2 regions of the Thalassotalea aquiviva genome follow, and region 2 is predicted to be linked to the other one. Evidence: predicted binding sites of a transcription regulator. Region 2 holds the regulator's gene; the other holds the start of a gene.
What was found. The regulator MetJ, encoded in region 2, represses methionine synthesis genes. The targets are predictions, from matches to a motif close to TAGACGTCTAGACGTCTA.

Region 1: ACAY00_RS07025 (cystathionine beta-lyase) is a predicted target of MetJ. The motif match lies at 10,586-10,603, and genes of this name have one in related genera.

Annotation. Positions count from the first base shown of each region.
Region 1 is NZ_CP166961.1:1,549,372-1,565,178, forward strand. Features, by position in the region: gene ACAY00_RS06980 (MATE family efflux transporter) at 1-385, shown strand, start outside; gene uvrB (excinuclease ABC subunit UvrB) at 407-2,404, shown strand; gene ACAY00_RS06990 (hypothetical protein) at 2,412-2,618, opposite strand; gene ACAY00_RS06995 (hypothetical protein) at 2,834-3,457, shown strand; gene queC (7-cyano-7-deazaguanine synthase QueC) at 3,538-4,194, opposite strand; gene queE (7-carboxy-7-deazaguanine synthase QueE) at 4,283-4,954, shown strand; gene ACAY00_RS07010 (outer membrane beta-barrel protein) at 5,064-5,651, opposite strand; gene dinG (ATP-dependent DNA helicase DinG) at 5,944-8,025, opposite strand; gene ACAY00_RS07020 (DNA polymerase II) at 8,108-10,510, shown strand; gene ACAY00_RS07025 (cystathionine beta-lyase) at 10,673-11,851, shown strand; gene nhaA (Na+/H+ antiporter NhaA) at 12,184-13,404, shown strand; gene ACAY00_RS07035 (tyrosine-protein phosphatase) at 13,478-13,972, opposite strand; gene arsB (ACR3 family arsenite efflux transporter) at 14,009-15,025, opposite strand; gene ACAY00_RS07045 (thymidine kinase) at 15,266-15,807, opposite strand, start outside.
Region 2 is NZ_CP166961.1:189,875-205,681, reverse strand. Features, by position in the region: gene argH (argininosuccinate lyase) at 1-1,452, opposite strand, end outside; gene ACAY00_RS00885 (argininosuccinate synthase) at 1,454-2,668, opposite strand; gene ACAY00_RS00880 (ornithine carbamoyltransferase) at 2,680-3,582, opposite strand; gene argB (acetylglutamate kinase) at 3,623-4,408, opposite strand; gene argC (N-acetyl-gamma-glutamyl-phosphate reductase) at 4,405-5,427, opposite strand; gene argE (acetylornithine deacetylase) at 5,698-6,855, shown strand; gene metF (methylenetetrahydrofolate reductase) at 6,901-7,782, opposite strand; gene metB (cystathionine gamma-synthase) at 7,929-9,083, opposite strand; gene metJ (met regulon transcriptional regulator MetJ) at 9,265-9,585, shown strand; gene ACAY00_RS00845 (adenylosuccinate synthase) at 9,741-11,039, opposite strand; gene ACAY00_RS00840 (DUF2065 domain-containing protein) at 11,183-11,371, opposite strand; gene hflC (protease modulator HflC) at 11,429-12,304, opposite strand; gene hflK (FtsH protease activity modulator HflK) at 12,306-13,460, opposite strand; gene hflX (ribosome rescue GTPase HflX) at 13,515-14,801, opposite strand; gene hfq (RNA chaperone Hfq) at 14,833-15,078, opposite strand; gene miaA (tRNA (adenosine(37)-N6)-dimethylallyltransferase MiaA) at 15,191-15,807, opposite strand, start outside.

The DNA of each region.
Region 1 (15,807 bases), 1.4 Mb from region 2:
TTTTGTATTGATATGGCAATTAGGGGTGTATTTATTATTGCTTTTTCTAGCCCCTTTTATTGCCGATATTTTTGCAAAAGAACAAAGTGTGGCTCAAATCATCGAGCTATTTATTTGGATTTTACCGCTAAGTTATGGCTTACAAGGTATCATCATTTTAACTAATTCATCGTTTAATGCCTTACACAAACCTATGGTGGCCTTATTACTTAGCATCATTCGTTTATTTATTTTTTATGTACCACTTGCCTATATGGGGAGTGTATTGTTTGGCCTTAAGGGCTTTTTTATTGGCGCGGTAATTGGTAACTTATGTATGGCTATGTTGTCGTACCATTTATTCACCCAACAATATAATTCTGCAAAACCGTTAGCCCAACCTTAAGATATTCGAGAACCTGTCGTTATGAGCCGTGATTTACAAATTGTTTCTGAATACAAACCCAGTGGCGATCAACCTACCGCTATCGCTAAACTTATTGATGGTTTAGACAGTGGTTTGGCGCATCAAACCTTATTAGGGGTAACAGGTTCGGGTAAAACATTCACCATTGCCAATGTTATTGCTCAGCAAAATAGACCAACAATGTTACTCGCACCCAATAAAACGTTGGCTGCACAGTTATATGGTGAGATGAAAGAGTTTTTCCCAAATAACGCAGTAGAGTATTTTGTTTCTTATTACGATTATTATCAGCCAGAAGCTTATGTACCCACGACGGATACATTTATTGAAAAAGACGCTTCAATTAATGAGCATATTGAGCAAATGCGTTTGTCGGCAACCAAAGCTTTGCTCGAGCGACGAGACGTTATTATTATTGCCTCGGTATCGGCGATATATGGTTTGGGTGACCCCGATTCTTATTTAAAAATGATGTTACATTTATCACAAGGTGACATTATTAATCAGCGCGATATTTTACGGCGCTTAGCTGAGCTGCAGTACACTCGAAACGATGTAGCTTTTCAACGAGCGACTTATCGGGTGCGTGGTGATGTTATTGATATATTCCCTGCAGAATCTGATCGTCTTGCCATTCGAGTTGAGTTATTTGATGAAGAAGTAGAACGTATAAGTCAATTTGATCCTTTAACCGGTGATGTTGAACGAATTTTACCTCGCGTTACGATATACCCTAAAACGCACTATGCGACCCCGCGAGAGAAAATTTTAAATGCGGTTGAGCAGATTAAAGTGGAATTAAAAGAACGCTCAGCCCAGCTTAAAGACAATAATAAATTGGTTGAAGAACAACGCATTGTTCAGCGAACCCAATTTGATATCGAAATGATGACCGAGTTGGGCTACTGTTCTGGCATTGAAAACTATTCGCGTTACCTATCGGGTCGTGGACCAGGTGAGGCGCCCCCGACTTTATTTGATTACTTGCCCGATGATGGCTTATTAATTATTGATGAGTCGCATGTTACCGTGCCTCAAATAGGGGCGATGTATAAAGGCGATCGTTCGCGCAAAGAAAACCTGGTTGAATATGGTTTTAGACTGCCCTCAGCGCTAGACAATAGACCAATGAAGTTTGACGAATTTACGGCGATATCGCCGCAAACGATTTATGTGTCGGCGACGCCAAGTCAATACGAATTAGAAAAATCGGGTGGTGAAGTGGCTGAGCAGGTGGTCAGACCGACCGGGTTATTAGATCCTGAAATTGAAGTAAGGCCGGTTGCGACGCAAGTCGATGACTTATTGTCAGAGATAAAAATCCGAATCGCAAAAGGTGAAAGGGTACTGGCGACGACGTTAACCAAACGTATGGCTGAAGATTTAGCCGAGTATGTTACCGAAGCTGGCGTTAAGTCTCGTTATCTTCATTCTGACATAGATACAGTCGAGAGAATGGAAATTATTCGAGATTTACGTTTAGGTGTGTTTGATGTGTTAATTGGAATTAACTTATTGCGCGAAGGCCTGGATATGCCAGAAGTATCCTTGGTGGCTATTTTAGATGCAGACAAAGAAGGCTTCTTACGTTCTGAGCGCTCGTTAATTCAAACTATTGGGCGTGCTGCTCGTAACCTTGAAGGCAAAGCAATTTTATATGCCGATAGCATTACCAAGTCGATGAAAAAGGCAATAGATGAAACCAATCGCCGCCGTGAAAAACAGCAACAACATAATATAGATAACAAGATCACGCCAAAAGGGTTAAATAAAAAAATTGGCGATATTATGGGGGTTGATACCGGAGTTGGTAAGGGTGGCTTAAAAGTTGCTGAACCAGTTGAACAACAAGTTATTTTATCTACCGATGAAATTGATAAAAAAGTTGCCAGCCTAGAAAACGAAATGTTTGATCTTGCCCGCAATTTAGAATTCGAAAAAGCGGCTGCACTGCGTGACGAAATTGCTAAGCTTCGTGAAATCCAGCTAAAAACCTAGGCTGTTATTATACCCGGCTGGCATAGTAACTGAGGATTTCTTCAATATCTTCGGTTTTACACTTACCTAGACTTGCAATATCGTTGATGATTTTATCTTGAATATCTACAGGGAAGAGCATTAATTGTTCTAAAAATAAGTGAGCTTGTAACTCGTCTTTTGCGTTGACAAGTTCACCTAGATGCTCTGCATGATGTTGCCATATCGACTCCATACGACCTCCTTAAATCAATATCTTTTCTAATTTTAGGTGAAATCCAGCGATTTACCGCAAGTTATTCATCGAATAAGCTTATAAAACTCAGGTTATGGCGGTTATTTTAGAATAACGTGTTAATAAATCTTGACTAATTCGAAGCAAAATTGTTACAAATTTAAGCTAGGTCAATTAAAAGTTAATGCTGGTATCTAATCGCTTAGGAATAAATAATGAAAATACACGTGGCAAATCAAAAGCTCAGAACTGTAATAATCGGTATTTTAGTCATTGCCAGTAGTGTTTTGCTTACTCCTGTAAATGCGAAAGAAGTCGAACGTATGATGGAGGTAAGTATTCTCGCCACAGATGAGCAAAATGCAGAGGTGACAATAGATAAAAATGGTGAACGGTTTCGTATTAACTTACCAAAAGCCGTTCTTGCGAACAAACAGAAGTTACAATATGCCATTTCGCAATTACCTCAATCACAGCAACACATGGTAATGGAAGCGCTTTATCCGGCGCAAAAGACGGATTCAACTCAACAAAAAAAAATTGAAGTATTAAAGCCTTACTTAGACAGTTTTCAATGGATAGAAAAAGGGGGGAGCGGGATCAATCAACAAGCATTAGATGAGTCCGCTATTATAGAGCTTAGTAAAAATAGCAGTGATGGGGCAAAATCAAAGAAAATCATCAAAAAGAAGATGAAGCTTGATGGGGAAAATGTGTTCATTACCCACCAAGGTCAAAGTGCGGGCTCCATAACGATGATCAAACATCTGTTAAAACAAGGCACTTTTACCTCTGATGAACTCGATGAAATTCAACATATACTCGATGAAAAAAGATAAAAACTAGGTGTGGGAATTTAGGCATGGCTAACAAAAATTGTAGTTTTGATAACCATGCTGATGTTCATCAAATCCCTGATTTATTCGTATGGTAGTGGATCGGTTACCTTATTTTTTTCAAAAGCTTCTAAACGCTCCTGACAAGCACCACATTTACCACAGGCTTTTTCACGACCGTTATAACAGGTCCAACTCTTACTGTAATCTAAGCCCATGTTTAAGCCGTCGGTCAAAATATCAATTTTAGTGTCATGTAAATATGGGCTGTAAATTTCAACCGCTTCATAATTGGCAATTTGACAAACGTCATTCATTTTCTCAACAAACTCTGGGCGACAATCGGGGTAAATAGCATGATCGCCAGAGTGAGCGCCATAGTAAACTTTGTGCGCTCCAATGGAAACGGCATAACCAACAGCTAATGAAATTAAAATCATATTACGATTAGGAACCACGGTAGACTTCATCGACTCTTCTTCGTAATGGCCCTCAGGAATATCAATTTCGTCGGTTAATGATGAGCCCGCCAACAACTGGTTTATGGCCCGAATATCGACAATTTTATGTGGAATATTTAAGTCGTCACACACTGCTTTCGCGAAGGTTAACTCTTTGGAGTGGCGTTGACCGTAATCAAAAGATAAAGCGTAAACATCATAACCATCTTTTCTGGCGCGATTTAATACGGTAAAAGAATCCATCCCACCAGAATATACAACAACCACTTTTTCTTTAATTTTTTCAGCCATTTTTCAGCTCTCTAAGGTATAATTTCAAATACTTCAATTTTACTGCATAAACTCAGGATCCTAAAGATTAATTATTATGATTCATTATAAAATCAACGAATTGTTCGAAACCTTACAAGGTGAAGGTTCGTTTACCGGTCAACCATCTATTTTTATTCGATTACAAGGGTGTCCTGTCGGTTGTGCTTGGTGTGATACAAAACATACTTGGGAAGTAAATCCAGAAAGTGAGGTCACAACCGATATCGTTTTAAATAAAAATGCCGAAACCGATGAGTGGGTTAATTTATCACCCGAACAAGTTTTACAGGTTGTCGAAAACAAACAGTACAGGGCCAAGCACCTAGTTATAACCGGTGGTGAGCCTTGCATGTTTGATCTAACTCCTTTATGTGAGTTATTTGAAAAACATGGCTACAGCACTCAGGTTGAAACGTCGGGGACGTTTGAAATTTTAGTGTCGGATGCTTGTTGGGTAACCGTGTCACCCAAAATTAATATGCGTGGTGGTTACAAGGTCCTAAAAACCGCGTTAGAAAGGGCGAATGAGATTAAACATCCAGTTGCTACACAAAATCATGTGGATGAACTTAAAGCCTTGCTCAAAGAGCATGGTATTTTGAATAAACCGATTTACTTGCAACCCATTAGTCAAAAAGAGCGTGCTACCCAATTGGCTATTGAGACATGTATTGCTAATAACTGGCGTTTATCGGTGCAAGTTCATAAATATATTGGTATTGAATAATCGCTCAATGTTGCTGGTGTGAATTCCTGTTAGCAACTAAAAACCACCCGATAAGGTTTATAAGAATTGCTTATAAACCTTGGTATGTTAGCCATGTAAGTTGGATCTGCTAGAAAAACAAGATAGCCGATAAAAAGATGGCATCGACTTCATCGTACTTTGAATAGCCAAAACTGGCGGAAAATCGTTCACTAACGTGATACATAGTGGACAAATCAAACCCTACTTCTGACTCTTCATCTAAATCGATATAGTTTATCGAACCACTGAGCTCAATTCGCTCATTAATTAATGTACGAACACCCGCCTGCAGGCCATAGCCATTGTCACTTTCTGCATCAAAGTTATTTTGGTAAGACGCATTAAACTCCATTTCTTCATAGGAGACGATGCCAAAAAAGTCGGTGTTTTTTGAGTAAGGATGGCGAAAACCAACGCCAACGGATAAAGTATCTAAGTCGACTTTTACAGTTGAGCCAAGCAATGTAATATCATCGGAAACAGCGCCATAATTTGCTGAAACAATAATGTTTTTGCTCACTAACTTGGTCGCTTCAACACCAACACCGGTGAGGTGATTCCCGCTCAAGTCAACCGAAATATAAGACAATGTGGCACTATCCCAGCGAATGGACTGAGCCGCCTCAACAGCGCCGACAGACAATAATAGAGTAGATGCTAGTAATAATTTTTTCATTTTACACTCCACTGTAACGTATCAGTTGTAGGTTTGTTTTTATACCAACCCTTTATTGTTAACGTTGAATTTAGCGAAAGTTATTACTCATTTATTGTTAATAAAACCGTTAATCATCGGTTAAAATCCAACATTTTTTAATGGGTTATCTTTTATTCAGTATAAAGTAAACGCGGTGAATAGCTAAAAATTTAATGTCGGTGTGGCACCCGAACACGGGCTTAATTTTTTGTTTAGCCCGTGTGCAAGTCAAATGGTTGGGCTCGAATATTGCCTTAGCCCTATGCGCTGTTTAATATTCTATTTGTCTTTTAAATGGGGGCAAAGAGTCAAGTAAATCCTTACCATAACGCTTTGATACTAGTCGTCTATCTAAAATAGTGATGGTGCCTTTGTCTTTCTCATTTCGAAGTAAGCGACCACAGGCTTGAACCAACTTTTTAGAGGCATCGGGGACTGCCAGAGACATAAACGGATTGCCACCTTTTTGCTTGATGTATTCGGCTTGCGCTTGGTCAACCGGTGACGTGGGAACTGAAAATGGTAACTTAGTAATGATCAAATTTGTTAGGTATTTACCTGGTAAATCAAGGCCTTCAGAAAAACTTTGACTGCCAAAAATAATGCTGGTCTTGCCGGCATCACACAAAGTTTTATGTTGTTCTAAGATATATTGTCGAGAATGTTCACCTTGCATTAGGATATTGGTTTTTACTGATTTGCGAATGTTCTCCGCTACTTTTTCCATTTGCCAATAAGACGAAAATAACACCAAATTTGCTTCATTTTCTTTCAATAAACTCGGAATACGTTTGATCAGCTCTTCTGTAAACATATCACTGTTATTTGGTTCAACAGCAATATTAGGGATCGATAAAACGGCATTCTCTTGGTAATTAAACGGTGAATTGAGCTTTTTGTATTGGGTACCATCGTTATTGCCAAGGCCAGCTTGGCGTCTAAAGTGCTCAAAACTGTTAAGTGCACACAAGGTGGCAGAACACAAAACAGCACCTTCACACTTACTCCACAGATTATCTTCAAGCATAAATCCAACTTCAATTGGAGATGCTGAGATTAAATAGTCATCTCGCTTGCCACTGGTTTTTTCAATCCAGCGGGCTAGTGGGGCTCCTTTATCAGGGTCGGTTTTGGCGTACATTTGCCAAATTTTTTCTAGGTTTTCTAAACGTTGAATTTGAAAACCAGATTCCGCTAACAAAGGTTCTGCTTGATAGATTTTTACCGAGCCGTCTTTGACTTCTTCCATCAGCAAGTTGTACAGCTTGGTTATTTCGTTTAAGGATTTCTTCGTTGCTGTCTGAATGTCTTCCGCCAGGTTTTTAAGCTCTTTGGGAATTAAGCCATGCTCGAATCGATATTGTTTGTCTTCTATAAAGTACGTATTTTGGTTGGCATCAATAAAACCGTTCACTTTTTGCAAATCGCTAATGATCTCTTGGCTATAATCGGCCAACTTTAAACCGGGCGCGATTGCCCTTTGGGAGCTACACAATTTAGCTATTTTATCAGCAGTCGATGATATTTTACTGAGCCAATCAATGGCCCCTTTTACCGTTGCCATGGCCGATGAGTGATCGCGGGTAATATCGGGTAAGTGATGGGCTTCGTCAATAATGTAGATACTGTCTTGTGGCTCAGAAAGGATCTTGCCACCACCAAGCTCAATGTCGGCTAATAGCAAACTGTGGTTGATGATCAGTACATCAGCCAAGTCCATTTGTTCTCGCGCTTTATGAAAAGGGCACTGGCTGTGCTCATTTAAATGCTTTAAACAGCTGTGTTTATCACTTTGAATATGACGCCAAATATGATCGGGAATCGGTTTGGGCCAAGAGTCTCTGTCGCCTTGCCATTTGCCACTGGCCAGTTTTTCTTGCAACGTTTTAAGTAACTTTATTTCACTGACTTTGGGCTTTTGCTCCCATAGTGCCACTTGGGCTGTTTCTTCGCTGTCATTGCACGCAATAGCAAGACGTTGTTTACAGACATAACGTTGACGACCTTTGACCAAACAAAAATCAAATTTTAAACTGGAATGGGTTAGTAAAAACGGCAGATCTTTTAAATACAATTGCTCTTGTAGGGCCACCGTGGCCGTTGAGATAACCACCTTCTTTTGCCGTTTTAACGCAATTGGAATGGCCCCTAAGCAATAGGCTAAGGACTTTCCGGTACCCGTACCAGCTTCTATAACAATATGCTTTCTATCTTTTGCGTATTCTCCCGCCAAGGTTTTTGCTATTTCGGCAATTAAATAGGCTTGTTCTTTTCTCGGGCTAAAATTAGGAAGATTGTTGCCAATTTCCTTGTAGACAGCGCGAATGATTTCCTTGGTTTTTTCACCTAACATAGTTTTTATGTTTCCATTGGGCAGAAGCTTTAATATACTGCTGTATATATTAACAGTTAAATTGAGCGTTTTCGAATAATTAATGACGATTTCAACAAATAAAGGATTTTTACTAACCCGCCAAGCCGTTGACATTAACGGCCAGTTGACACTTCTTTATTGGGTCAAAGGTTTTACTGGTCCGATACAGCTAAAGGTGACAGGGCAATCGTGTATCTTCTTTATTGAGCAACGATTTATGGATTATGCCGAGTCATTATTACAAACCGAAAATATCGTCTTTGAAACTAAAATACTGAACTTAAAAACATTTGAAGATCAGCTTGTTAGTGCTATTTATTTGCAAAGCTTATCTTTGTTTTATAAAGCCCGTGAATTACTCAAAAATGCTGGCATTAAGTGTTATGAAGACGACATTAGGCCTGAAGATAGGTATTTAATGGAGCGCTTTATTACGGGGTCTCTGACATTTGTCGGCGAGCAAACTCAAGTCAATAACTACCCATCGGTGATTAACGCCAAAAGTAAGCGAGCAACACATGATCCTGTTTTAACCCTGTTATCGATAGATATTGAATGTTCATTTGAAGGACAACTTTACTCTATTGCTGGCTACAATGAGCAGCACTCAAAAGTATTTATGATCGGCGAACCCGAAACGAATGCCAAAACCTATATTGAATGGGTGAAAGATGAATACGATTTACTGCTTCGCTTTATACATTGGTTAAATGAAGTGGATCCCGACATTTTAATTGGCTGGAACGTTGTTAATTTTGACTTTAAATTGCTGCAAAAGCGCTGTGATCTAAATAATGTTAAATTTGCCATTGGCCGTGATGGCAATGCACCAAGCTGGCGCCAAAATAGGCTAAGCCCAGAGCAACACTTTATAATGATTGCCGGTCGGGTGGTACTCGATGGCATAGACTTACTCAAATCTGCGACCTATAACTTCCCCAGTTTTGCTCTAGAAAATGTTGCTCAAGAGCTGCTTGGTGTAGGAAAAAAGATTGATAATGTTGACAACAGAGCCGAAGAAATCACCCGTAAATTTAAATATCATAAACAACAGCTTGCAGAGTATAACTTACAAGATTGTATACTCGTTTGGGATATTTTTAAGCACACACAACTGCTTGAGTTTGCCACCTTACGGGCATCTTTAACGGGGTTAGAACTTGATAGAATAGGTGGTTCAGTTGCGGCATTTACGAATTTGTATCTACCGAAATTACATCGTGCCGGTTATGTCGCTCCCAATCTGGGTGATGGTGAAAGTGAGCTCGTTTCTCCTGGCGGTTATGTTATGGAGTCCATTCCAAACTTATATAAAAATGTGTTGGTTCTTGATTTTAAAAGTTTGTACCCCAGTATCATTCGCACCTTTAAAATAGATCCTATGGGATTAATAGAGGGCTTGCGTGAGCATCAACAATGGCAACAAAACGCCAATAAAAATGCCAATTTACGGCCATTTATAGAGGGCTTTGATGGTGCATATTTTTCTCGCCAAAAGCATTTTTTACCCACCATTATTGAAACTTTATGGGCTGAACGTGATAAAGCCAAAGCAGATAAAAATGCCCCATTATCACAAGCGCTTAAAATTATTATGAATTCATTTTATGGCGTACTTGGTTCTAATGGGTGTCGTTTTTTTGATCCTAGGCTTTCGGGATCTATCACTAAACGCTCACATCAGTTGTTAAATACCACCAAAGACTGGATAGAAGAGCAGGGCTATCAGGTTATTTATGGCGACACCGACTCGATTTTTGTCAGTGTTGGTGCCGATAAAACCGACCAACAATGCCAAAAAATTGGCAAAGAGATGATGCATTTTATTAATCAACGATGGGCGACAAACATTAAGCAAGAGTATGGCTTAGAGAGTTACCTTGAAATTGAGTTTGAAACCCATTTTCACCAATTTTTAATGCCCACAGTAAGAGGGCAAGATGTCGGCACCAAAAAACGCTATGCTGGTTTAGTCGGACGAGGCAAGCAAGAACATTTGGTTTTTAAAGGATTAGAAAGTGTGCGCACCGATTGGACTCAATTGGCAAAAACGTTTCAACAACAATTGTACTTAAAAGTCTTTAAGCAAGAGCCGGTTGAAGAGTTTATTTTGCATATGGTTGCAGATACTTTAGCTGGAAAATATGACCAAGACTTGGTGTATCGAAAACGCTTAAGGCGTAAATTAGATGAATATCAAAAAAATGTACCGCCGCACGTGAAAGCGGCACGCCATGCTGATCAACATAATAAGCAGGCGGGATTACCACTACAATATCAAAATAAAGGCTGGATAGAGTATGTGATCACCACACAAGGGCCACAAACGTTAAAGTATCAAAGTGCTCCGATTGATTATCAGTTTTACATTGACCGACAACTAGAGGCCGTAGCCGATGGGATCCTCCCTTTTATTGGCAAGCGATTTGCTCTTATATGTGATGATCAATTGTCTCTATTTTAAATCTAACGCTATGATCATATTATAATTTAGAGTTAAAACGATAAAAAAGGTGGTATTTATATTTGTATTAGGTATAAGATGTTTAGATGGCTATACCGCTAAAGGAGCCATAGCAAAAGCGACACCCGACAAGTATTTGCAAAGTAAATTCAAAGGAACGTTATGAAAAAGAATACCACCATAGTGAATGCGGGAAGAAAATCAAAATGGACTCAGGGTATTGTCAATCCTCCGGTTTACCGGGCATCGACGGTGGTATTTGATTCGGTCAGTCAAATGAAACAAGCCAGTGCGAATAAAGCCAACCAGGTGATGTATTATGGTCGACGAGGGACTCCAACGACCTTTGCTTTTTGTGATGCCATGACCGAACTTGAAGGCGGTGCAGGGTGTTATGTCTACCCAAGTGGTACCGCTGCCATTACCACGGCCATCTTAGCTTTTGTTCAGGCCGGTGATCATCTGTTAATGGTTGATACCGCCTATGAGCCGACGCGAGATTTTTGTCAGAAGACCCTGAGTCGAATGGGCATTGACGTAACTTTTTATGATCCTCTTATTGGCGCTAACATTGATTCCTTAATCCAGCCTAATACCCGACTAATATTTCTCGAATCACCCGGTTCTTTAACCATGGAAGTGCAAGATGTTCCAGCTATTTGTGCGATTGCTCATGCTAAGGAGCAAGACATCACGGTTATGCTCGACAATACCTGGGCATCACCGATTCATTTTAAACCTTTTGAACACGGTGTTGATGTGTCTGTGCAAGCGGCCACTAAGTACATTGTCGGGCACTCTGATGTGATGATAGGTACGGCAACCGCTAATGAAAAGAGTTGGCCCATACTGCGAGAAAACTCCTACCTGCTTGGCCAGTGCACATCCCCCGATGACATCTATCTTGCTATGCGTGGAATTCGTACCCTTGGGGTAAGGCTTAAGCAACACCAACAAAGCAGTCTTAAAATTGCTAAATGGCTTCAAAGTCGTGCTGAAGTGGAAACGGTTTTACATCCGGGGTTAGAAAGTTGCCCAGGCCATGAATTTTTTAAGCGCGATTTTTTAGGTGGAAATGGGTTGTTTTCATTTGTCCTTAAACAGTCAAACCCTAAGGCATTGACGGCATTATTAGATGGTATGTGTCATTTTAAAATGGGCTTTTCATGGGGCGGATTTGAAAGCTTGATCCTTGCGGTAAGTTCGATTAACTCAATGCGCACGGTAACCGACTTTCCCTATAAAACCCCACTGATCAGATTGCATATTGGTCTGGAAGATATCGAAGATTTAATCGAAGATTTAGAGCACGGTTTTAAACGGTTAAACGATTTACTGTGATGATTAGTTGAATTATTAATGGCTTAGCGGTTTACTTTTGTGCTAATTGTCGTTAGCCTTTTTAGGTTCCATTTCCATAGGACGAGTTCCATTAAATTTAGCTTCCCCAAATACTGAGGGTTTGGCTATATTTCAATAGCTAAGACGACCATTTTATTTAACAACAAGGAAAAGTGGCAAATTTTCCAACAATGATGTTAGATCTTTTATCAAATGGGAGGCGACCCATCTGGCTTTTGCCAGAATATGGCTAAAACTGTATACAAACAAACATGTCTAGTGACATAATATGACAGTTTTACTCACAAATTTTTCAATAGGTGATTATTTACATGCAACAAACCAGTTCCGAAAATTTTATTGCCGACTTTTTTAAAATGGAATCGGCCGGGGGGATCATCCTCATTATCTCCGCAGCCTTGGCCCTTATTTTTGCTAATACTAACCTTAGCACGCTCTACGATTTGATTCTTGATACACCGGTTGCCGTAATAGTCGGTCCGTTAGAAGTCGCCAAGCCTTTATTGCTGTGGATAAACGATGGTTTGATGGCGGTATTCTTTTTTCTGGTTGGCCTAGAGCTAAAACGCGAGCTAATTGAAGGTGAGTTATCAGATAAACGAAACATTATTTTACCCGGCCTTGGTGCGATAGGTGGAATGGTGGTACCGGCGTTAATTTATGTTTACTTTAACTACAACGATCCTAAAGCCATAAGTGGTTGGGCAATTCCTGCAGCCACCGATATTGCTTTTGCCCTAGGGGTACTGACCTTACTTGGCTCTCGAGTGCCAAGTTCGGTGAAAATTTTCTTAACATCGTTGGCTATTTTTGATGATATTGGGGCGATCATTATTATTGCGATTTTCTATACCGATAATATTTCTTTGCACAGTCTTATGGTTGTCGCAAGTTGTGTACCCGTGCTTTATTTAATGAATAAACAAAACGTTGAAGCACGCAGTTTGTATGTCGTGATCGGCCTCATTATGTGGGTAGCGATGCTTAAATCTGGGGTGCATGCCACTCTATCTGGTGTGTTGGTCGCTTTATTTATTCCGTTGAAGTCAAAAACTAATCCAAATTATTCACCTTTAAAGTCGTTTGAACACGACCTGCATTCGGTTGTAGCCTTTTTTGTTTTGCCGGTTTTTGCCTTTGCCAACGCGGGCTTGGATCTTTCAGGTGTTGGGATGGATGAAATCTTACATCCGGTACCAATTGGTATCGCCCTAGGTTTACTGGTCGGTAAGCAAGTGGGGGTGTTTGGTCTTTGTTGGTTAGCGGTTAAAATGAATCTGGCTAAATTACCAAAAGGCATGAGCATGTTAAGCCTTTATGGTACCGCAGCACTTTGTGGTATTGGCTTTACTATGAGCTTATTTATTGGCTCACTTACGTTTGAAGCAACCGATTTAAATAAATTATTTGATGAGCGCTTGGGTATTATTTTAGGGTCATTATTATCCGGCATCGTCGGTTATTTAGTGCTTAAGGTTTCATTGCCCAAGAGCCCACAAACACAGACTGTAGCAAGCCAACAGCAACACTAGTCTGGAAAACATCATCAACAAAAAAGCCCTTTAGCTTGTTAAGATAAAGGGCTTTTCGCTTTTTAATGTGCAATTACAGCTTACAGTCAATGAAGTAATTGAGCTGTAATGGGTTAACCAATGATTTCGGACGAACGGATTGAATTTTAGCTTTTGCGTCCTCTTCACTAAAGCCATAGGCTTTTAAAATTAGGCCTAACACCAAACCGGTTCGGCCGGTGCCACCTTTGCAGTGAGCAACAATGCTACCACCATTTTTTAATTCATTAACCAATGTGTCTTTAACCTGAACCCAGCGTTGTTCAAAGTCTTGCTTAGGCGCTTCATCGTCTTCAATAGGTAATTGATACCAACGAATACCATGTTGTTTGCACAACTCAGGTAATAACTGAATGTTATTTCGTTGCATTTCCTCATCGTACATCATAGTTAAGATCATTGTTGCACCAGCCTGCTTTAACTGGGTTACGGAGTCTTCTAAGTTGGCTTCTTTGGTACCAGGACAAGGGGTGAAAATGATGCTGGCGTTATCGCTAATTTCTAATGCATCAAATGGGTGAGTGTTCATTTAAAAATCCTTAAAAAATTACAATGGGGAAACCGTTTATTTAAAGCTTAAGCGGGTTTTATTGACTATGTAGACTAATGATAACATGACCGGGACTTCCACTAATACGCCGACCACAGTGGCAAGCGCGGCACCTGAGTGTAAACCAAATAAAGAAATAGCGACGGCAACGGCTAACTCGAAAAAATTTGAGGTGGCAATCATACATGCAGGCCCTGCAATATTATGCGGTAGCTTGATATATTTGGCGATGGCATAGGCTATTAAAAAGATGCCGTAGGTTTGGATGATTAAAGGGATCGCAATAAGTAACATGTCATACGGTTTTTCAATGATGGTATTGGCTTGAAAACCAAACAAAATAATTACGGTAGCCAATAAACCAATAACCGAATAGGGTTTTAAGTTAGTCAACAATTGCCCTAAGGCGGCAGAATTCGATCGCTTGTTTAATTGTTTGCGGGTGAAAATGCCGGCCAATAGCGGTAAAACAACATATAAAATGACCGAAATTAGCAAAGTTTGCCACGGCACTTCAATATCGCTTACACCTAATAGCAGAGCTGCAATGGGGGCAAAAGCAAACACCATTATGATGTCGTTAACGGACACTTGCACTAAGGTATAGTTTGGATTGCCCTTGGTTAAATGAGACCAGACAAAAACCATTGCCGTACAAGGGGCAACCCCAAGTAAAATCATCCCTGCAATATATTGTTGGGCGGAATCGGCAGAGACTAAATCGCTAAACAAACCTTCAAAAAATAACCAACCTAATGCCGCCATAGAAAAAGGTTTTACCAACCAGTTAATGATTAAGGTTAAGAGCAAACCTTGAGGGTTTTTGCCAACATCTTTAATGGCTGAAAAATCGATTTGGACCATCATCGGATAAATCATTACCCAAATGAGCACGGCAACAAGTATGTTGACATGAGCAATTTCTAATTTGGCTAAAACCGCAAATATGTCCGGTTGCCATAAACCAAGTAATACCCCAAGTAGAATACTTAATCCTACCCAAAGACTTAAATATCGTTCAAAAATTCCCATTATAAGCCCCAATATCTCAATAACAGTCTAGTTACTCATATTCAATAGCGCGCCATTATAAAGCTAAAATTTTAGATTAAAAGAGTGAGATCAAGCTTAGTCAATACAGATCAAAATTGAGGTTGACCATCATCAGGAAACCGCCCATAACGAGGGCTAAATAAGAAGAAAATTAGAGCAGGAACAAGCCTTGACTGATAAGTGTTTACATCAGCCAAGGTAAAGCGCAATTATAAGGTATTAGATGTCCCAAACATGCGGTCTAAAATGTTGACGGCAAACGGATTGATAACTGTCGTTCCCGCCAATTTGGACTTGGGCACCTGAAGCGACTGGTTTACCACTTTCATCGTAACGCAACACAAAGTTGGCTTTTCGGCCACAATGACATACGGTTTTTAGTTCAATTAATTTATCAGCCCAAGCAAGTAGGGCTGAACTACCCGCGAATGTTTCGCCCTGAAAGTCTGTGCGCAGACCATAAGCTAAAACCGGGATTGATAAAATATCCACAATTTTGGTTAATTGCTGTACTTGTTGTTTTGATAAAAACTGCGCTTCATCAATTAAAATGCAATCAACTTTACCGTCTCGAATGTACTCTTTTACCTGTTCAAATAAGTCAGTGCTAGGCGAAAATACATTGGCTTTTGAGCTTATCCCTATTCTTGATGTCACTTTTCTAACGCCATAGCGGTCATCCACTTGCGCGGTATAGATCAAAGTTTTCATGCCTCGTTCTATGTAGTTATAAGAGGATTGAAGTAAAGCGGTTGACTTGC
Region 2 (15,807 bases):
TTTCGCTGACCAGTAATTGACTAATTTAACAATGCCTCGTAAATCGGTTAAACGCGCATCGCGAACAACAAAATCTGCCGAGCCAAAATGCTGCCGACTTTGCGCAATGACCTTTTCTATGGGCTCAATGCCGGTACCTCCTAACATATTGCGCTTATCGACGAGGTATTCTAAATCCAGCACTTTAAAAACATCGTCTTCAATTAATTCTGAAAATTGCTTTAATTCATTTAGCTGCAAGTTTTCTAATGGCTCCCCTTGATTAATGGCATACAAAACAGCGGTGCCGGTAATTTCATGCGCGGTACGAAATGGTACGCCTTTACCAACCAAATAATCGGCCAGTTCGGTGGCATTAGCATAGCCCTCTCGAGCGGCTTTTTGACATTCCGCGCTGTTAAGTTCAATCGAACTTATCACCTCCACCGACATCACCAAACAATTTGTCCACTGCTCAAGCGCATCAAACAATCCTTGTTTATCTTCTTGCATGTCTTTGTTGTAGGCTAAAGGCAAACCTTTTAAAGTCACCAACAAACTTTGTAGGGCGCCATACACTCGCCCGCATTTACCTCGTATAAGCTCTAAGGCATCAGGATTTTTTTTCTGTGGCATCAAAGAGCTTCCACTGGTGACATGATCACCTAAGGTAATAAAGTGTGCTTCTCCTGAATTGAAGAAAATTAAATCTTCACTAAAGCGAGATAAATGCATCATGCCTGTGCTCGCGGCAAATAATAAATCGAGCACAAAATCCCGATCTGACACCGCATCAAGGCTGTTTAAGCATGGCCCTTGAAAGCCCAGCGACGTTGCTAACTCAATGCGGTCTATATCGAAGGTTGTTCCTGCTAGAGCCCCCGAGCCTAAAGGGCATTGATCCATACGATGATAGGCATCTTGTAGGCGCGAAATATCACGTTTAAACATTTCGACATAGGCCAAACACCAGTGCGCAAAACGGATCGGTTGCGCTCGTTGTAAGTGAGTATAACCAGGTAAAATATGCTGCTTGTTGTTATCTGCAAGGTTAATCAACTGGCTAATACATAATTTTAATTGCTGTTGTAACTGCTCTACTTGATCTTTAGCCCACAAGCGCAGATCGGTGGCCACTTGATCGTTTCGACTACGACCTGTATGCAGCTTTCTCGCCACATCACCCAGCACTTCGGTCAATTCCAATTCTACCCAGCTGTGAATATCCTCGGCGCTACTTTGGCTAATTTCGAGCTCTCCGTTGCTGACTTTATTGCGTAAATCACGAAGCCCTTGCTCAAGTTGTTGTTGCTCTTCTAAGGTTACTACCCCAGCTTTTTGAATGGCTTTTGACCAGCCAATGGAACCTAAAATATCGTGCTCAACTAAGACATGATCAAAGGATAAGGAATCATTAAATGACTTGAATATATCACTACTGCTTGCCGTAAATCGGCCTCCCCATAACGCCATCTTATTCCTCCTGCTGTTTTAGTGCTTTAATTCGACTCGATAAGCTAAACAAGCGTATAAAACCCTCTGCATGTTTTTGGTCATACACCTCATCGGCGCCAAAAGTGGCAAATTCTTCTGAATAAAGACTGTTTGGAGAGCGTCGTTGAGTCACCACCGCTTGCCCTTTATACAACTTAACAACAACGTCACCGGTAACCGCCTTGGCCAAGCTATTGGTCGCCGCCATTTGCGCTTCAGCTAACGGCGTAAACCAACGCCCATCATAAATGACATGCGAAAAGTCAATGGCCAGAGTTTCTCTAAATTTCAAAGCCTCTTTATCTAAAATAAGCGACTCCAGGCCCTTATACGCGGCCATTAATACGGTGCCACCAGGGGTTTCGTAACAGCCTCTGGACTTCATTCCAACAAGTCGGTTTTCAACTATATCTATGCGGCCAACCCCATGCTTGGCTGCCTGTTGATTCAGATACACTAAGGCGTGATAAGGGCTGAGTCTGTTGCCATCAACAGCTACCAATTCGCCTTGTTCAAAAGACAGTAGCAAAGACTCGGGCAAGTCGGGTGCATCAAGCGGATCGACCGTCATGGTCCAAACCTCTTTCGACGGTTCACACCATGGATCTTCAAGCTCTCCTCCCTCATGAGAGATATGCCATGCATTGGCGTCACGCGAATAAATTTTGGTTAAGGACGCCGAGCAGGGAATGTCGCGTTGTTTAAGGTAAGCCAGTAAATCTTCTCGTGACACCATATCCCATTCACGCCAAGGGGCAATGACCTGCAATTGTGGTGCTAAAGCAGCAAAGCAAGCTTCAAATCGTACTTGATCATTGCCTTTACCGGTGCAACCATGACAAAGCGCGTCGGCACCAACTTTGAGTGCTACTTCAACATGTGCTTTGGCGATAACGGGCCGCGCCATTGAGGTACCCAATAGGTATTGTCCTTCATAAACGGCCCCTGTTTTTAAGATCGGAAAAATGTAGTCTTTGACAAATTCTTCTTTTAAGTCGACGACATGGCATTCACTTGCGCCCGACTTTAATGCTTTTTCTTCAATTCCTTGCAGTTCTTCTTCGCCTTGACCGACATCTGCACAAAAAGCTATGACTTCACAACCATCATAATTTTCTTTTAACCATGGAATTATCGCCGATGTATCTAGACCACCAGAATAGGCGAGTACCACTTTATTAATTGTTTTTTTCATCTTGTTATCCACTATTTTAATAAGGTTAGTAACACGGCATTTTGCGCCCACATTCTGTTTTCAGCCTGAATCATAGCCAGCGACTGTGGTGAGTCAAAAACCGCTTGGCTGATTTCTTGCTCCATATGCGCTGGCTGACAATGCATCACCTTTGCGGCTTTGGTTTTAGCCATAAGATTTTCATTTACTTGAAAAGGCAAAAACTTCGCTAAGGTTTGATCCGACTTACTATCTCCCATCGACACCCAAGTATCGGTATAAATCACATCTTGCTCACCAATTTCATCAATGTTGCTAGAAATCGTTAAACGACACTGGTGTTGCTCAGCAAGCTGTTTAGCTTGAACAATCGAACGAGTATCGGGTTGATGCCCTTCAGGACAGATAACACTGACATTAACTCCAAGTATCGCCCCCATAAACATCAAGGAATTAGACACATTATTGGCGTCACCAACATAGGCAAAATTAAGCCCTGATAACGAGCCAAACTGCTCGGTCAAGGTCATATAATCCGCTAGCGCCTGACAAGGGTGATAAAGGTCGCTTAACGCATTAATCACTGGTATTGACCCATGTTCGGCCATTTCATCAAGAACACTTTGTTTGTATACCCGAGCAACTATCGCATCACACCAACAGGCTAGATTTTGAGCCAAATCTTTTATTCTTTCACGTTCACCTAAGTGACCATTTTGTTGTCCCAAATACAGACTGTGACCGCCAAGCTTTTGAATACCTACATCAAAACTGATGTGAGTTCTTAGCGAAGGCTTCTCAAACAGCATCACCACGGATTTACCACTGAGTGCATGGTTAAATTGCTCTGGGCTTTGTTTAATTTTGATCCCAAGTTCAATCAAATCCAACAAGGTCTTTTGTGAACAATGGTGATCGGCTAAAAAATGTTTTATCGACATAAAGTGCGTTTCCATAACTTAAATAACAGGCTGATTACAATGTAATTTGTTCTGGAACAATGCGGGTACCAGGTAACCTGCCTTGCTGTAATAACAGCAGATCTTCAGGCGTTTTCCAGCTGGCCACCGCGATACTTCGTCGCAGTAAGTTGGCAGCGTGAAAGGCTGCCCGAACTTTTGCCACCATACCGCCATTTATCACACCTTGAGCAATAAGCTCCTGAGCTTGGGGATGAGAAAGAGAAGAAAGAACCTTGCTATCGCCGTCTTTCACCCCGGCCACATCGGTTAATAAAATCAGCTGCGCTTGCAATAAATCGGCAATAGCAACAGCGGCATCATCGGCATTAACATTAACCAAAGTACCATCAGCCAGTTGGCCGATGGAGGCGATGAAAATCAAGTCCACAACCCCAAGTAGTTGATTAAGAACATTGACTTGATTAGGCTGAGGGATACCAACTTGCCCAAATTGGGGCTTGTCAGGTAGGCAAGAAACCATATTTCCGTCATGCAAAGACAAACCAAGGCTAGTAATACCCAAGGCATTAGCACTAGCCACCATGTTTTTGTTCACTGCACCGGCCAACGCTCCAGCAATAATTGGCATATGCTCAGGTTTAGTGACTCTAATGCCATCTATTTTTTCACTGGTAAGGTTAGCGGCATCGAGGTGTTTATCCACCACCCAACCGCCTCCATGAATGATCACCAAAGGCTGTTTTTTTACGATCTGTTTTATGGTCTGTAAAAAAAACCTTAAATCGTCAGGCTGGTTTAAAATGCTCCCGCCAACTTTTATGACAATGGGTTGGCTCATCCTTGCACCTCAATTAAAGTTTGGTTATCTGAAAAACCACAGGCCGAGTTAAAGCATTGCAATGCTTGTGAAGCTGCGCCTTTTAACAGATTATCGATGGCACAACTGACCACAATGACGCCAATATCTGCTTGGTAATGAAAATAAAGATGGGCATAGGGTGTTCCAACAACATCATCAACTTTGGGCCAGTGCTTGACTAATCGCACACAAGGTGTATTTGCATATGCTTGACTGAATGCCTGCTGAACTTGCTCTTGGCTTACACCTTGTTTTAATTGCATGGTCAAGGTGCAGAGCAAACCACGCTTAAACGGCGCTAAATGAGGATTGAACACCACATCATAACCACACTCTTGACTGATTTCTGGCTGATGACGATGCTGTAAAATATTGTACGCCGTTAAACTGACTTCATTAAAGCTGGTACTAAGACTGGCTTTTCTTCCTGCACCGCTGACCCCGCTAATACCGTTCACCACTATCATACTGTTTGCTTTAAGCAAATGAGCAGAACTGAGTGGTTTAATCGACAGTAAGCTGGCTGTTGGGTAACAGCCCGGCACAGCAATTAAGTCGGTTGTTGTTAAGTCTTGTTCTAGCCACTCAACCAAACCATAAACCGCTTTTGGTAAAAGGTTGGGTGATTGATGTTCAAACTGATAGTGCTGCGGATATTGAGCAGCGTGTTTAAGCCGAAAAGCACCTGAAAGGTCAAACACTTTCACCCCGAACTGTAAAAATTTATCTGCCCATAGGTGGGAAAACTCGTGTGGAGTAGCAAAGAATACGGCATCGAGTTCTGTCACGATTTGACTAAAGCAAGGTTTCGAAAAAGCGTGTAAACGATGGTTTTCCAATGCATGCAATTTAGGGTAAAGCTCTGACAATTCTTTACCGATATCTTGGCTTTGCTCTGAGACAAATAACGTAAGTTCACTGACATGTTGATGTGAATGCAGTAAAGATGCTAACTCAGCCCCGGCATAACCACTTGCTCCAATAATTGCAACTTTCAAGATTTCCCCTATCGCCCTTGCTTTTCAGTTAATTATTCACTTTATTTAAACTAGTATTGACCATTTAATGCATAAGTCCAATTTGCAATTTTATTCACTTTAAAGCTTATCACCATGACTAAAATTCTTTCAAAAATAGACAATTAATAAATAAAAACTAAAAGCATCATCGAAGTAAATGGTTTAACAACGTTCTAAATTCCGATAAACTTAAAATAACAATTAACAACTATTCATGCAATAAAAAAGAATAATTATACAAAAGGCTTAATTTTGACTTTACCAAATTTTTCTACCGCCTTACGCGAATTAATTAAACGCCCCTCTATCAGCGCCAGCTGTTCAAGTTGGGATCAGAGCAATAAAGAAGTTATTTATTTATTGGCTTCTTGGTTCGAGCAACTTGGCTTTTCTATCACCATCTCGCCAGTACCTTGCAGCCAGAACAAATATAATATGTTGGCCAAATTAGGTGATGGCGATGGGGGCTTATTATTCGCAGGTCACAGTGATACCGTGCCTTTTGATCAGGAACAATGGCAACAAGATCCTTTTAAAGTGGTGAGTCAAGACAATAAATTCTATGGCTTAGGTACCTGTGATATGAAGGGATTCTTTGCCTTTCTGTTGCAAGTTTGTCAACAATTGACGACAGCATCATTGCAAAAGCCCTTATATATTTTGGCTACCGCAGACGAAGAGACCACCATGGCCGGTGCTCGTTTTTTTATTGAACAAAAATTAGCCAAACCCGATGTGGCGATTATTGGCGAGCCTACGAACTTACGTCCTGTGATCATGCATAAAGGGCATATGTCACACCGGATCAAGGTAACGGGAAAATCAGGTCACTCAAGTCGCCCTGACAGTGGCATCAACGCCATTGAAGTGATGGTCGAAATCATCAATAAATTGCAAAAGTTTAAACAACACCTTAAACAGAATTTTAGTAATCAAGCCTTTACGGTGCCTGAACCCACGGTTAACTTAGGGGCCATTAAAGGCGGCGATAGTGCCAATCGGATTTGTGGTCATTGCTATCTTGATATTGATTTACGGGCAATACCTGGAATAAAAGATGAAGAATTACTGGCTTGGTTAAGCGATTGCTTTAAACCTATTGCTGATAAATACCCTGGTCGGATAACGTTAACGGAGCTACATGCAAGTTCACCAGCTTTTGCCGAGTCTGAGCATAGCGAACTTGTACACACGGCGCAGCAGTTAAGTGGTCATTGCTGTCAGGCGGTAAATTATGCCACGGAAGCGCCTTATATTCAGCAATTGGGCTGTCAGACCATAGTACTTGGCCCAGGTTCTATTGAGCAAGCACATCAACCGGATGAATTTTTAAGTTTCGAGCAAATAAAACCGACCGAAACGTTACTGCTTAAATTTATTCAGCATTATTGTTTGAATCGCAAATAACATAGGGACGAATGTATAAGGTACGCTAAATGGCTTGCAATACTCTTAAGGTCGAATACCCAAAGTGTGGCATATAGCATAGGTTAATTCACTGCGGTTTAAGGTATAAAAGTGAAAGTTTTTGATCCCCTCACTCTTTAAAATCTTTACCTGCTCCATTGCAATATTTGCCCCAACTAAATTTCGAGTTGCAGGATCGTTATCTAAACCTTCGTACATTTTGCCCATCCATCCAGGCACATGAACATTGGTGAGTTTGGCAAATCGTTGTAAGGTGGCAAAATTTGATACGGGTAAAATACCAGGTACAATTTCAACTTCAATGCCAACCGCAACACAACGATCACGAAACCTTAGATACGCATCCATGTCAAAGAAAAATTGGCTGATCGCTCGGTTAGCACCGGCTTCGACTTTGCGTTTTAAATTGACCAAATCAAATTGTGCATTCGGCGCTTCAGGATGGGTTTCGGGGTATGCGGCAACCGAAATATCAAAGTCGTTAACCTCTTTTAGCAAACTGACCAAATCATTCGCGTACATTTCTGGTTTTTTAGTGGATTGCGGTAAATCACCTCGTAATGCCACAATATGACGAACCCCACTATTCCAATAGTCTTTAGCAATTGCAATTAACTCTTCACGACTTGCATCAATACAAGTAAGGTGCGGGGCCGCCAATAAACTGGTTTCTTTTTGAATGCGCTTGATCACGCCATGGGTTCTATCTCGGGTACCACTACCAGCACCATAGGTGACAGAAACAAAACTTGGTTTTAATGGGGCCAAGCGTTCAATCGAGCGCCATAATGTGGTTTCCATTTCAGCGGAATTTGGCGGAAAAAACTCAAACGATACCTGCAAATCTTTATCGATATCACTTAAAGTACGGTTAAGATTGTCAAGACTTCGGGCATTTGCATTCATTTTTATTCCTACCTACTGCTTCATGTTTACTAACAACTGATATTATTTGGTGGTTTTTGCCATTCGCATACCCGACTCACATTGCTAAGCCCGGATGTTGTTAAAAAATAAAGGATTCTTATCAATCAAAGTCTAAGCCTATAAAATTACAAGGTTAAATTTAAGGCATAATCTAAGTCGTTGATAATATCTTGAATATCTTCAAGCCCCACAGACACTCGGATCAGGGATTGTGAAATACCCGCGGCTTCTTGCGCGGTTAATTCCATTCCCGCATGCGTCATCGTTGCTGGGTGACAAATCAGACTTTCAACCCCACCTAAAGACTGTGCTAAAGTAAACAGGCTGGTATTTTCCAATACGGTTTTAGCGCCATTAACACCGCCATCCACCTCAAAACTCAACATCGAGCCATAACCCATTTGTTGCTGTTTAGCTAATGAATGACCTGGATGGGTGCTTAAGCCAGGGTAATACACTCTTTTTATAGCTGGATGTGCAATTAAAAATTTAACTAAGGCGTCGGCATTGGCCTGGTGCTCTCTCATGCGAATCGGCAGAGTTTTAATGCCTCTTAAGGTCAGGTAACTGTCAAATGCACTACCTGTGATGCCTATGCAGTTTGCCCACCAAGCAAGCTCTTCGCCTAAAGAGTGATCGTTAGTGACAACGGCACCACCAACAATATCACTGTGGCCATTGATAAATTTCGTTGTGGAGTGGATCACAATATCTGCGCCGAGCGCGAGTGGTTGCTGCAATAACGGGGTAAGAAAGGTATTATCAACGGCGATCAACGTACCTGCTTGTTTGGCTTGGTTAGCCAAGGTTTTAATATCCACAATACGCAGAAGTGGGTTACTCGGTGTTTCTATGAGCAACAACTTGGGTTTACATGCAAGAGCATGTTCGACGGCTTTGGGGTCATTTTGGTCAATAACGAGAAGCTTGAATAAGCCCCTTTTCTCAAGATGAGTGAATAATCGATAACTACCACCATAACAATCATGAGGGATAACGAGGGTATCTTGACTACTGAGTAATTGGGTGATCAGGTGAATGGCCGACAGGCCTGTGCTAGTAATAATGCCAAAACAACCGCCTTCGAGCTCGGCTATTACATCAGCAAGGATTGAACGGGTTGGGTTAGCGGTTCGAGAATAATCGTATTCGCCTTTTTGCTTGAAGCCTTTTAGGGCATAGGTAGATGATAAATGCAACGCCGGCACAACAGCACCATGATGCTTGTCGGTATTAATACCAGCTTGAACCGCTTTTGTTGCATTATGCTTGGTTACCATATTGCCCATTCCATAACGAATTAATTAAATAGATGTTTAGACGTCTATAAATCTATCTGGTTAATTTATATCCGTCAAGAAATTTTAGCCATCTATACATCTTTGCTTTTAGATGTTGACTCAAAGTGAAGAACCAGTACAATTTAAACCAAGATTTAATTCAGATGTTGAAGGAATGTCCATGGCAGAATGGAATGGTGACTACATTAACCCTTATGCAGTCCACGGTAAAAAAAGTGAGCAAGTGAAAAAGATCACAGTTTCAATTCCACTGCGAGTATTAAAAGTTCTTACTGATGAAAGAACTCGACGTCAAATCAATAACTTACGACACGCAACCAATAGTGAACTCCTTTGCGAAGCTTTCTTGCATGCGTTTACGGGTCAACCGTTACCAAGTGATGAAGATCTGATGAAAGATAACGAACATACGTTACCCAAAAGTGTTCGAGATATTCTAGAGGAAAAAGGGATCACCGACTTTTCCGATTTTGAGGATTAGACGCAAAGTTAACATTGTCGCAGAAAGTTCGTCAGAACTTCATGCAGATTAAAATGTTCGCGATAAAAAATTTACTAAGACGATAAAAAAAGCCGGGATAACCCGGCTTTTTATTTCGCTAAATTGACATTGGCAATCTAGCACTGACCAATCCATTACTCGTCAAATGGATTCACCAAAATCATCGTTTCATTACGATCTGGACCGGTTGAAATAATGTCAATCGGTACACCTGTAATTTCTTCTAGGCGCTTAATGTACGCAATCGCATTTGCTGGCAATTGATCAATGCTGGTCGCGCCAACAGTCGACTCATCCCAACCTGGTACGGTTTCATATACCGGAGTAATGTTTTCGTAACCTTCTGCAGCCATCGGTGGTACCGTAATGATGTCACCAGACTCAGTTTTATAACCTGTACAGATTTTAAGTTCTTTAAGACCATCTAACACGTCAAGCTTGGTTAAACAAAAGCCTGAAACCGAGTTCACTTGAACGGCTCTGTGCATTGCAACGGCATCAAACCAGCCACAACGACGTTCACGACCGGTTGTCGCACCAAATTCATGACCTACAGTACCTAAATGTTGACCAATCTCATCATTTAGTTCAGTAGGGAATGGGCCTGAACCTACACGTGTGGTGTACGCTTTAGTGATACCTAAAACATAATCAAGGTTTAGAGGACCAAATCCACAGCCTGTTGCAACACCGCCAACAGTGGTGTTTGATGACGTTACATATGGGTAGGTACCGTGATCAATATCAAGTAATGTACCTTGAGCACCTTCAAACATGATAGATTCGCCGGCTTTACGGGCTTGATCAAGCATTTCACTTACGTCCGCCGTCATTGCGCGGATAATATCGGCGATTTCTAATACTTCTTTTAATACCGTATCAAAGTCTAGCGCTTCGGCTTTGTAGTAATGGGTTAAAACAAAGTTATGGTATTCCATAATTTCTTTTAACTTATCGGCAAACGTTTCCGTGTTTAATAAATCGCTTACACGTAAACCACGACGAGCAACTTTATCTTCGTAGGCCGGACCGATACCACGACCCGTAGTACCGATTGCTTTTTTACCGCGCGCAGCTTCACGTGCGTTATCTAAAGCTACATGGTAAGGCATGATAAGAGGACATGCATCACTAATTAGTAAGCGCTCACGTACTGGAACATTACGCTCTTCCAACATGGTGATTTCTTTCATTAATGCTTTTGGACACAGCACAACACCGTTACCAATTAAACATTTAACATTTTCACGAAGAACACCTGAAGGGATAAGATGTAATACGGTTTTCTCACCGTCAATTACCAAAGTGTGACCTGCATTGTGACCACCTTGATAACGCACAACATACTTGGCCTTATCAGTTAATAAGTCAACAACCTTACCTTTACCTTCGTCACCCCATTGGGTGCCAAGAACTACAACGTTTTTGCCCATAATAATTTTGTATATTTCGAAAGAAAATTAGGCGGGGATTCTAGCAAATACCACGTTATAGATCACTAGTTTTATGCGTTTTTTGTTCACAAAATGCAACGTTTTGGTTGCATTTATCGATGAACAAATACGGGCCGAACCATTTATTGGATGAAAATCAGTAAGATAATGCCCAAACCTAACAATAAGGCGCCCATTTGCCTAATGGTCGTCGACTGTTCTTGAGCGATTTTTAGCATAAACTTGCGCCAACGATTGGGAAAGAAAAACGGGCCTATTCCTTCAAAAATAAGCATTAAGGCAAGTGCGCTGATAAGTACTGAAAAGGTCATATTGATATATTTTTAGTTGCATAAAAAAACCCCGGTTAAACCGGGGTTTTAAAACCATTACTTGGTTGCTTTAAGGTATTCAAAAAACTCGCTATCGGGTTTAATCACCATAACGTCGTTTTTACTAGAAAAACTCTTTTCGTATGCTTCTAAACTACGAACAAAGCTGAAGAACTCTTGGTTCTTGTTGAAAGCCGCGGCATATACATTAGCAGCTAACGCATCACCTTGACCACGAATGTCAAACGCTTGCTTTTCAGCATCGGCTAACATTACCGTGACTTTAGCATCCACCGTTGCTTGGATTACATCGGCTTTTTCGCGACCTTTAGAGCGATGTTCAGCGGCTACAGCCTTACGATCTGCTCTCATACGCTCGTAAATTGAGTTACTCACCTCTTCCGGTAAGTTGATGCGCTTAACACGTACATCCAAGACCTCAATACCTAAGTCCGCTTTACTTGATGCCGTACTTAATAATGACTCTTCCATTAGAGAGTCACGATCGCCAGAGACAATCTCTTTGATTGTACGACGACCGAATTCTGTACGCAGACCATTGTTTACTTTTTGCTTTAACAAGGCCTTAGCATTGTCGATGTTACCGCCAGCGGTACGAACATAGAATGTTGAGAAATCAACGATTCGCCACTTCACATACGAATCGACTAAAAGGTCTTTTTTCTCAGCCGTTACAAATCGGTCTGCGGCATCATCGAGGGTCTGAATACGCGCGTCAATCTTGTGCACTCGTTGAATAACAGGGATCTTAAAGTGCAAGCCTGGTTCGTGGACCACCATTTCTCCATCGCTGTCTCGAACAATTTTAGAGAATTGGAAAACAATACCACGTTCACCTTCGTTAATAACAAAGACACTTGAAACGGTCAGTACCGATAATAGCACTAGGATAATGATTGAAAAATTTCTCATCTTAGTTATCTCCTCGGCTAAAACGGTCATTACGGCTCGATGATGAATTTACCGTTGAGTTCTTATTTTGAATCTGTGGTTTTTGCTGCATATCATTATACGTGCGGTTAAGCTGCTGCGGTAATGATGGTTGTTGTTGCATGATTTTATCCAGTGGCAAATAAATCATGTTATTACCACCGTCAACATCTACCAGTACTTTTGACGTGTTGCTGTATACCTTTTCCATTGTTGTCAGGTACAAACGCTTACGTGTTACTTCTGGCGCTGCCGTGTACTCAGGTAATAGCTTTTCAAACTTAGCGACTTGACCTTCTGCAGCAAGTACCACTTGCTGTTTGTACGCCAATGCTTCTTGTTCAATAGCTTTGGCTTTACCACGTGCGCGCGGTTCAACCGACAGAGCATAAGCCTCGGCCTCTAGAACGAAACGCTCTTCATCTTCTCGCGCTGCGATAGCATCATCGAAGGCATCTTTTACCTGTTCTGGTGGACGCGCGTCTTTAAAGTTTAAATCGGAAATTAAAATACCTAAGTTGTACGGTTCCAGGATTTTTTCTAATTCGGCCCACACCGCTTGACGAACTTGCTCACGACCTGAGGTTAGAACTTCATCCATTTTTGAGTTACCAACAACATAGCGAATGGCACTGTCAAAGGCATGTTCAAGACTGGCGTCAGCGTCTGTCACGCTAAATAAATAATTTCGCGCATTGATGATACGATATTGCACCTGCATCTCAACACTGACAACATTCTCATCGGCTGTCAGCATAAAGCCTCGAGAAGGTAGATTACGCGTTGTTTGCACATCAACTGGGATAACTTTTTCAATAAAAGTTGGTTGCCAATGAATGCCAGGTTCTACTTCACCGTTAAATTCACCGAACTGTAGCACCACACCACGCTCAGCTTCTTTAATGGTGTAAAAACCACTCACACCCCATGCCAAAAGTGCTATTACCACAATCAAGCCTATACCGAAACCACTAAAGCCACCTGAGCCTTTGCGATTACTTGGTTTGTTACCAAAAATACCGCCAAACTTATTACCTAAGTCTTTTAGTAACTCGTCAAGATCTGGTGGTCCTTGATCTCGGCCACCTTTATTTTTCCAGGGATCATTATCATTATTCCCCGGTTCATTCCAAGCCATTGCGCTCTCCGTTTGATTACAATTTAATTGTTATAAAATAATATTATCAGTGAGTTAGTTCAGGATAAAGTTTTCGATTGCGGTTTTATCGCTTTTTAGCAACTTATTCCAATCCCGCAAGGGTAATTGTAAGTCAATTATACAATTTCCCTGTTCATCGAAACGCTCATTATGAATACAGTTTAACTCATATAAAGCACCGCGTAACTTTCCAGCTGTCGGTGGTAGCTTTAAACTATGTTTAACCACATCAGTAGACAACAATTCACTTAAAGCTTGATTCAGTAAATCCAAGCCAGTATTGGCTCGAGCCGATAACCACACCCGTATCGGTTTGCCTGTTTCATCTCGGTCAATTCTCGGGGCAACATCATCAAGGGCATCGATTTTATTGCAGACCAATAATTGTGGTACCTCATGCGCCCCTATTTCTTCCAACACCACATCAACTTGCGCAATATTGTCTGCCCGTCGTTCATCGGCAATGTCGACAACATGCAATTGTAAATCGGCTTCACGGGTCTCGGTGAGCGTAGCCTTGAAAGCCGCCACCAAATCGTGAGGTAGATGTCGGATAAAACCTACTGTATCGGCTAAGATGATGCGCCCGACGTCTTGAATGTGCAATTTGCGTAAAGTCGGATCCAAGGTCGCAAACAACTGATCGGCTGCGTACACATCAGCATCGGTAATTTGATTAAACAATGTAGACTTTCCGGCATTGGTATATCCAACCAAAGAAACCGTCGGGATCTCCGCTCGCTCTCGGGCACGGCGTCCTTGGTGACGCTGTTTTTCCACCTTTTCTAAGCGCATTCTTATGTTGTGCATACGTTCGCGCAACAATCGGCGATCAGTTTCAAGTTGGGTTTCACCAGGTCCACGCAAGCCGATACCACCTTTTTGCCTTTCAAGGTGAGTCCAGCCACGGATCAACCGGGTACTAATGTGCTTCAGTTGTGCGAGTTCAACCTGCAGTTTACCTTCGTGAGTTCTTGCCCGTTGAGCAAAAATATCCAGGATCAAGGTTGTTCTGTCGATAACGCGACATTCACACAATGCTTCTAAATTTTTTTCTTGCGAGGGTGAGAGGATGTGATTTACCAAGATCACATTCGCCTGATGCAAATTTACTGCGTCACGAATTTCTTCAGCTTTACCGCTGCCAACAAAATATTTGGGGTGAGGGGTATCACGTTTACCTGTGACAACGGTTAAAGAATTAACGCCAGCAGAAGACACTAACATCTCAAATTCATTAAGGTCTTCACGGGCGTTTTCTTGTGGAAAATCTATGTGAACGAGTACTGCTTGCTCACCTGCTTGACGCCTATCAAACAAGTGAACAACTCCAATTCATTTTCATTAAAACTTATTCCATCGGTTGATTAAATTCAGCCGGAGTAGAGGTATTTACGGCACGAGACGGTACGACGGTTGAAATCGCATGCTTGTACACCATTTGGCTTACTGTATTTTTAAGTAAGATCACAAATTGATCGAAAGATTCAACTTGCCCCTGTAACTTGATCCCATTAACCAGATAAATTGCAACTGGAATACGATCACGACGCAAAGCGTTTAAGAATGGGTCTTGTAAAGATTGCCCTTTTGCCATGGTTAGGCCCCTTATTGTTATTTTAATCAAATTTAGACAGTAGCTTCGTAGGTATCAAGCAAAAACTTCTTTAAAAAATATATAGTTACACAACGAGCATAGTAAGTATACACTATGATTTTAAGTTTGCTATAGAAGTTAACACCTGTTCTAAATTTGATTGATTATTGGTGGTTAGCCAAGTTAAATTGTCCCAACTTCTTAACCAAGTAAGTTGTCTTTTTGCGAGCTGTCTAGTGGCACAAATACCCCGAAATACCATTTCATCATAGTCAATATCGCCTTCAAGATACTGCCACATTTGACGATAGCCAACGCATCTAATAGAAGGTAAATCGATATTTAAATCAGGACGTTTTTTTAAATTTTCGACTTCAGCCTGGAACCCCTGCTCTAGCATCATATGAAAACGCTGTTCAATGCGTTTATGTAATTCTGCTCTCTCAGAAGTCATTATAGCAAATTGTAAAATATCGCCAGCAAGGTTATCACCTTTTATTTTGGTCAGCTCTGTTAAAGTCTTATTTGTTATGCGATAAACTTCTAAAGCACGCGATAATCTTTGTGGATCATTCACGTTTATTCTGGCCGCTGACACCGGATCGATTTCGCTTAATTGCTGATGCAAGTGGTCCCAACCATAGTCCTGCGCTTCTTTTGCAATCTGTTCGCGAATAAATGTATCCGCTGGTGGTAATGGCGATATCCCTTCAATTAAGCTTTTAAAGT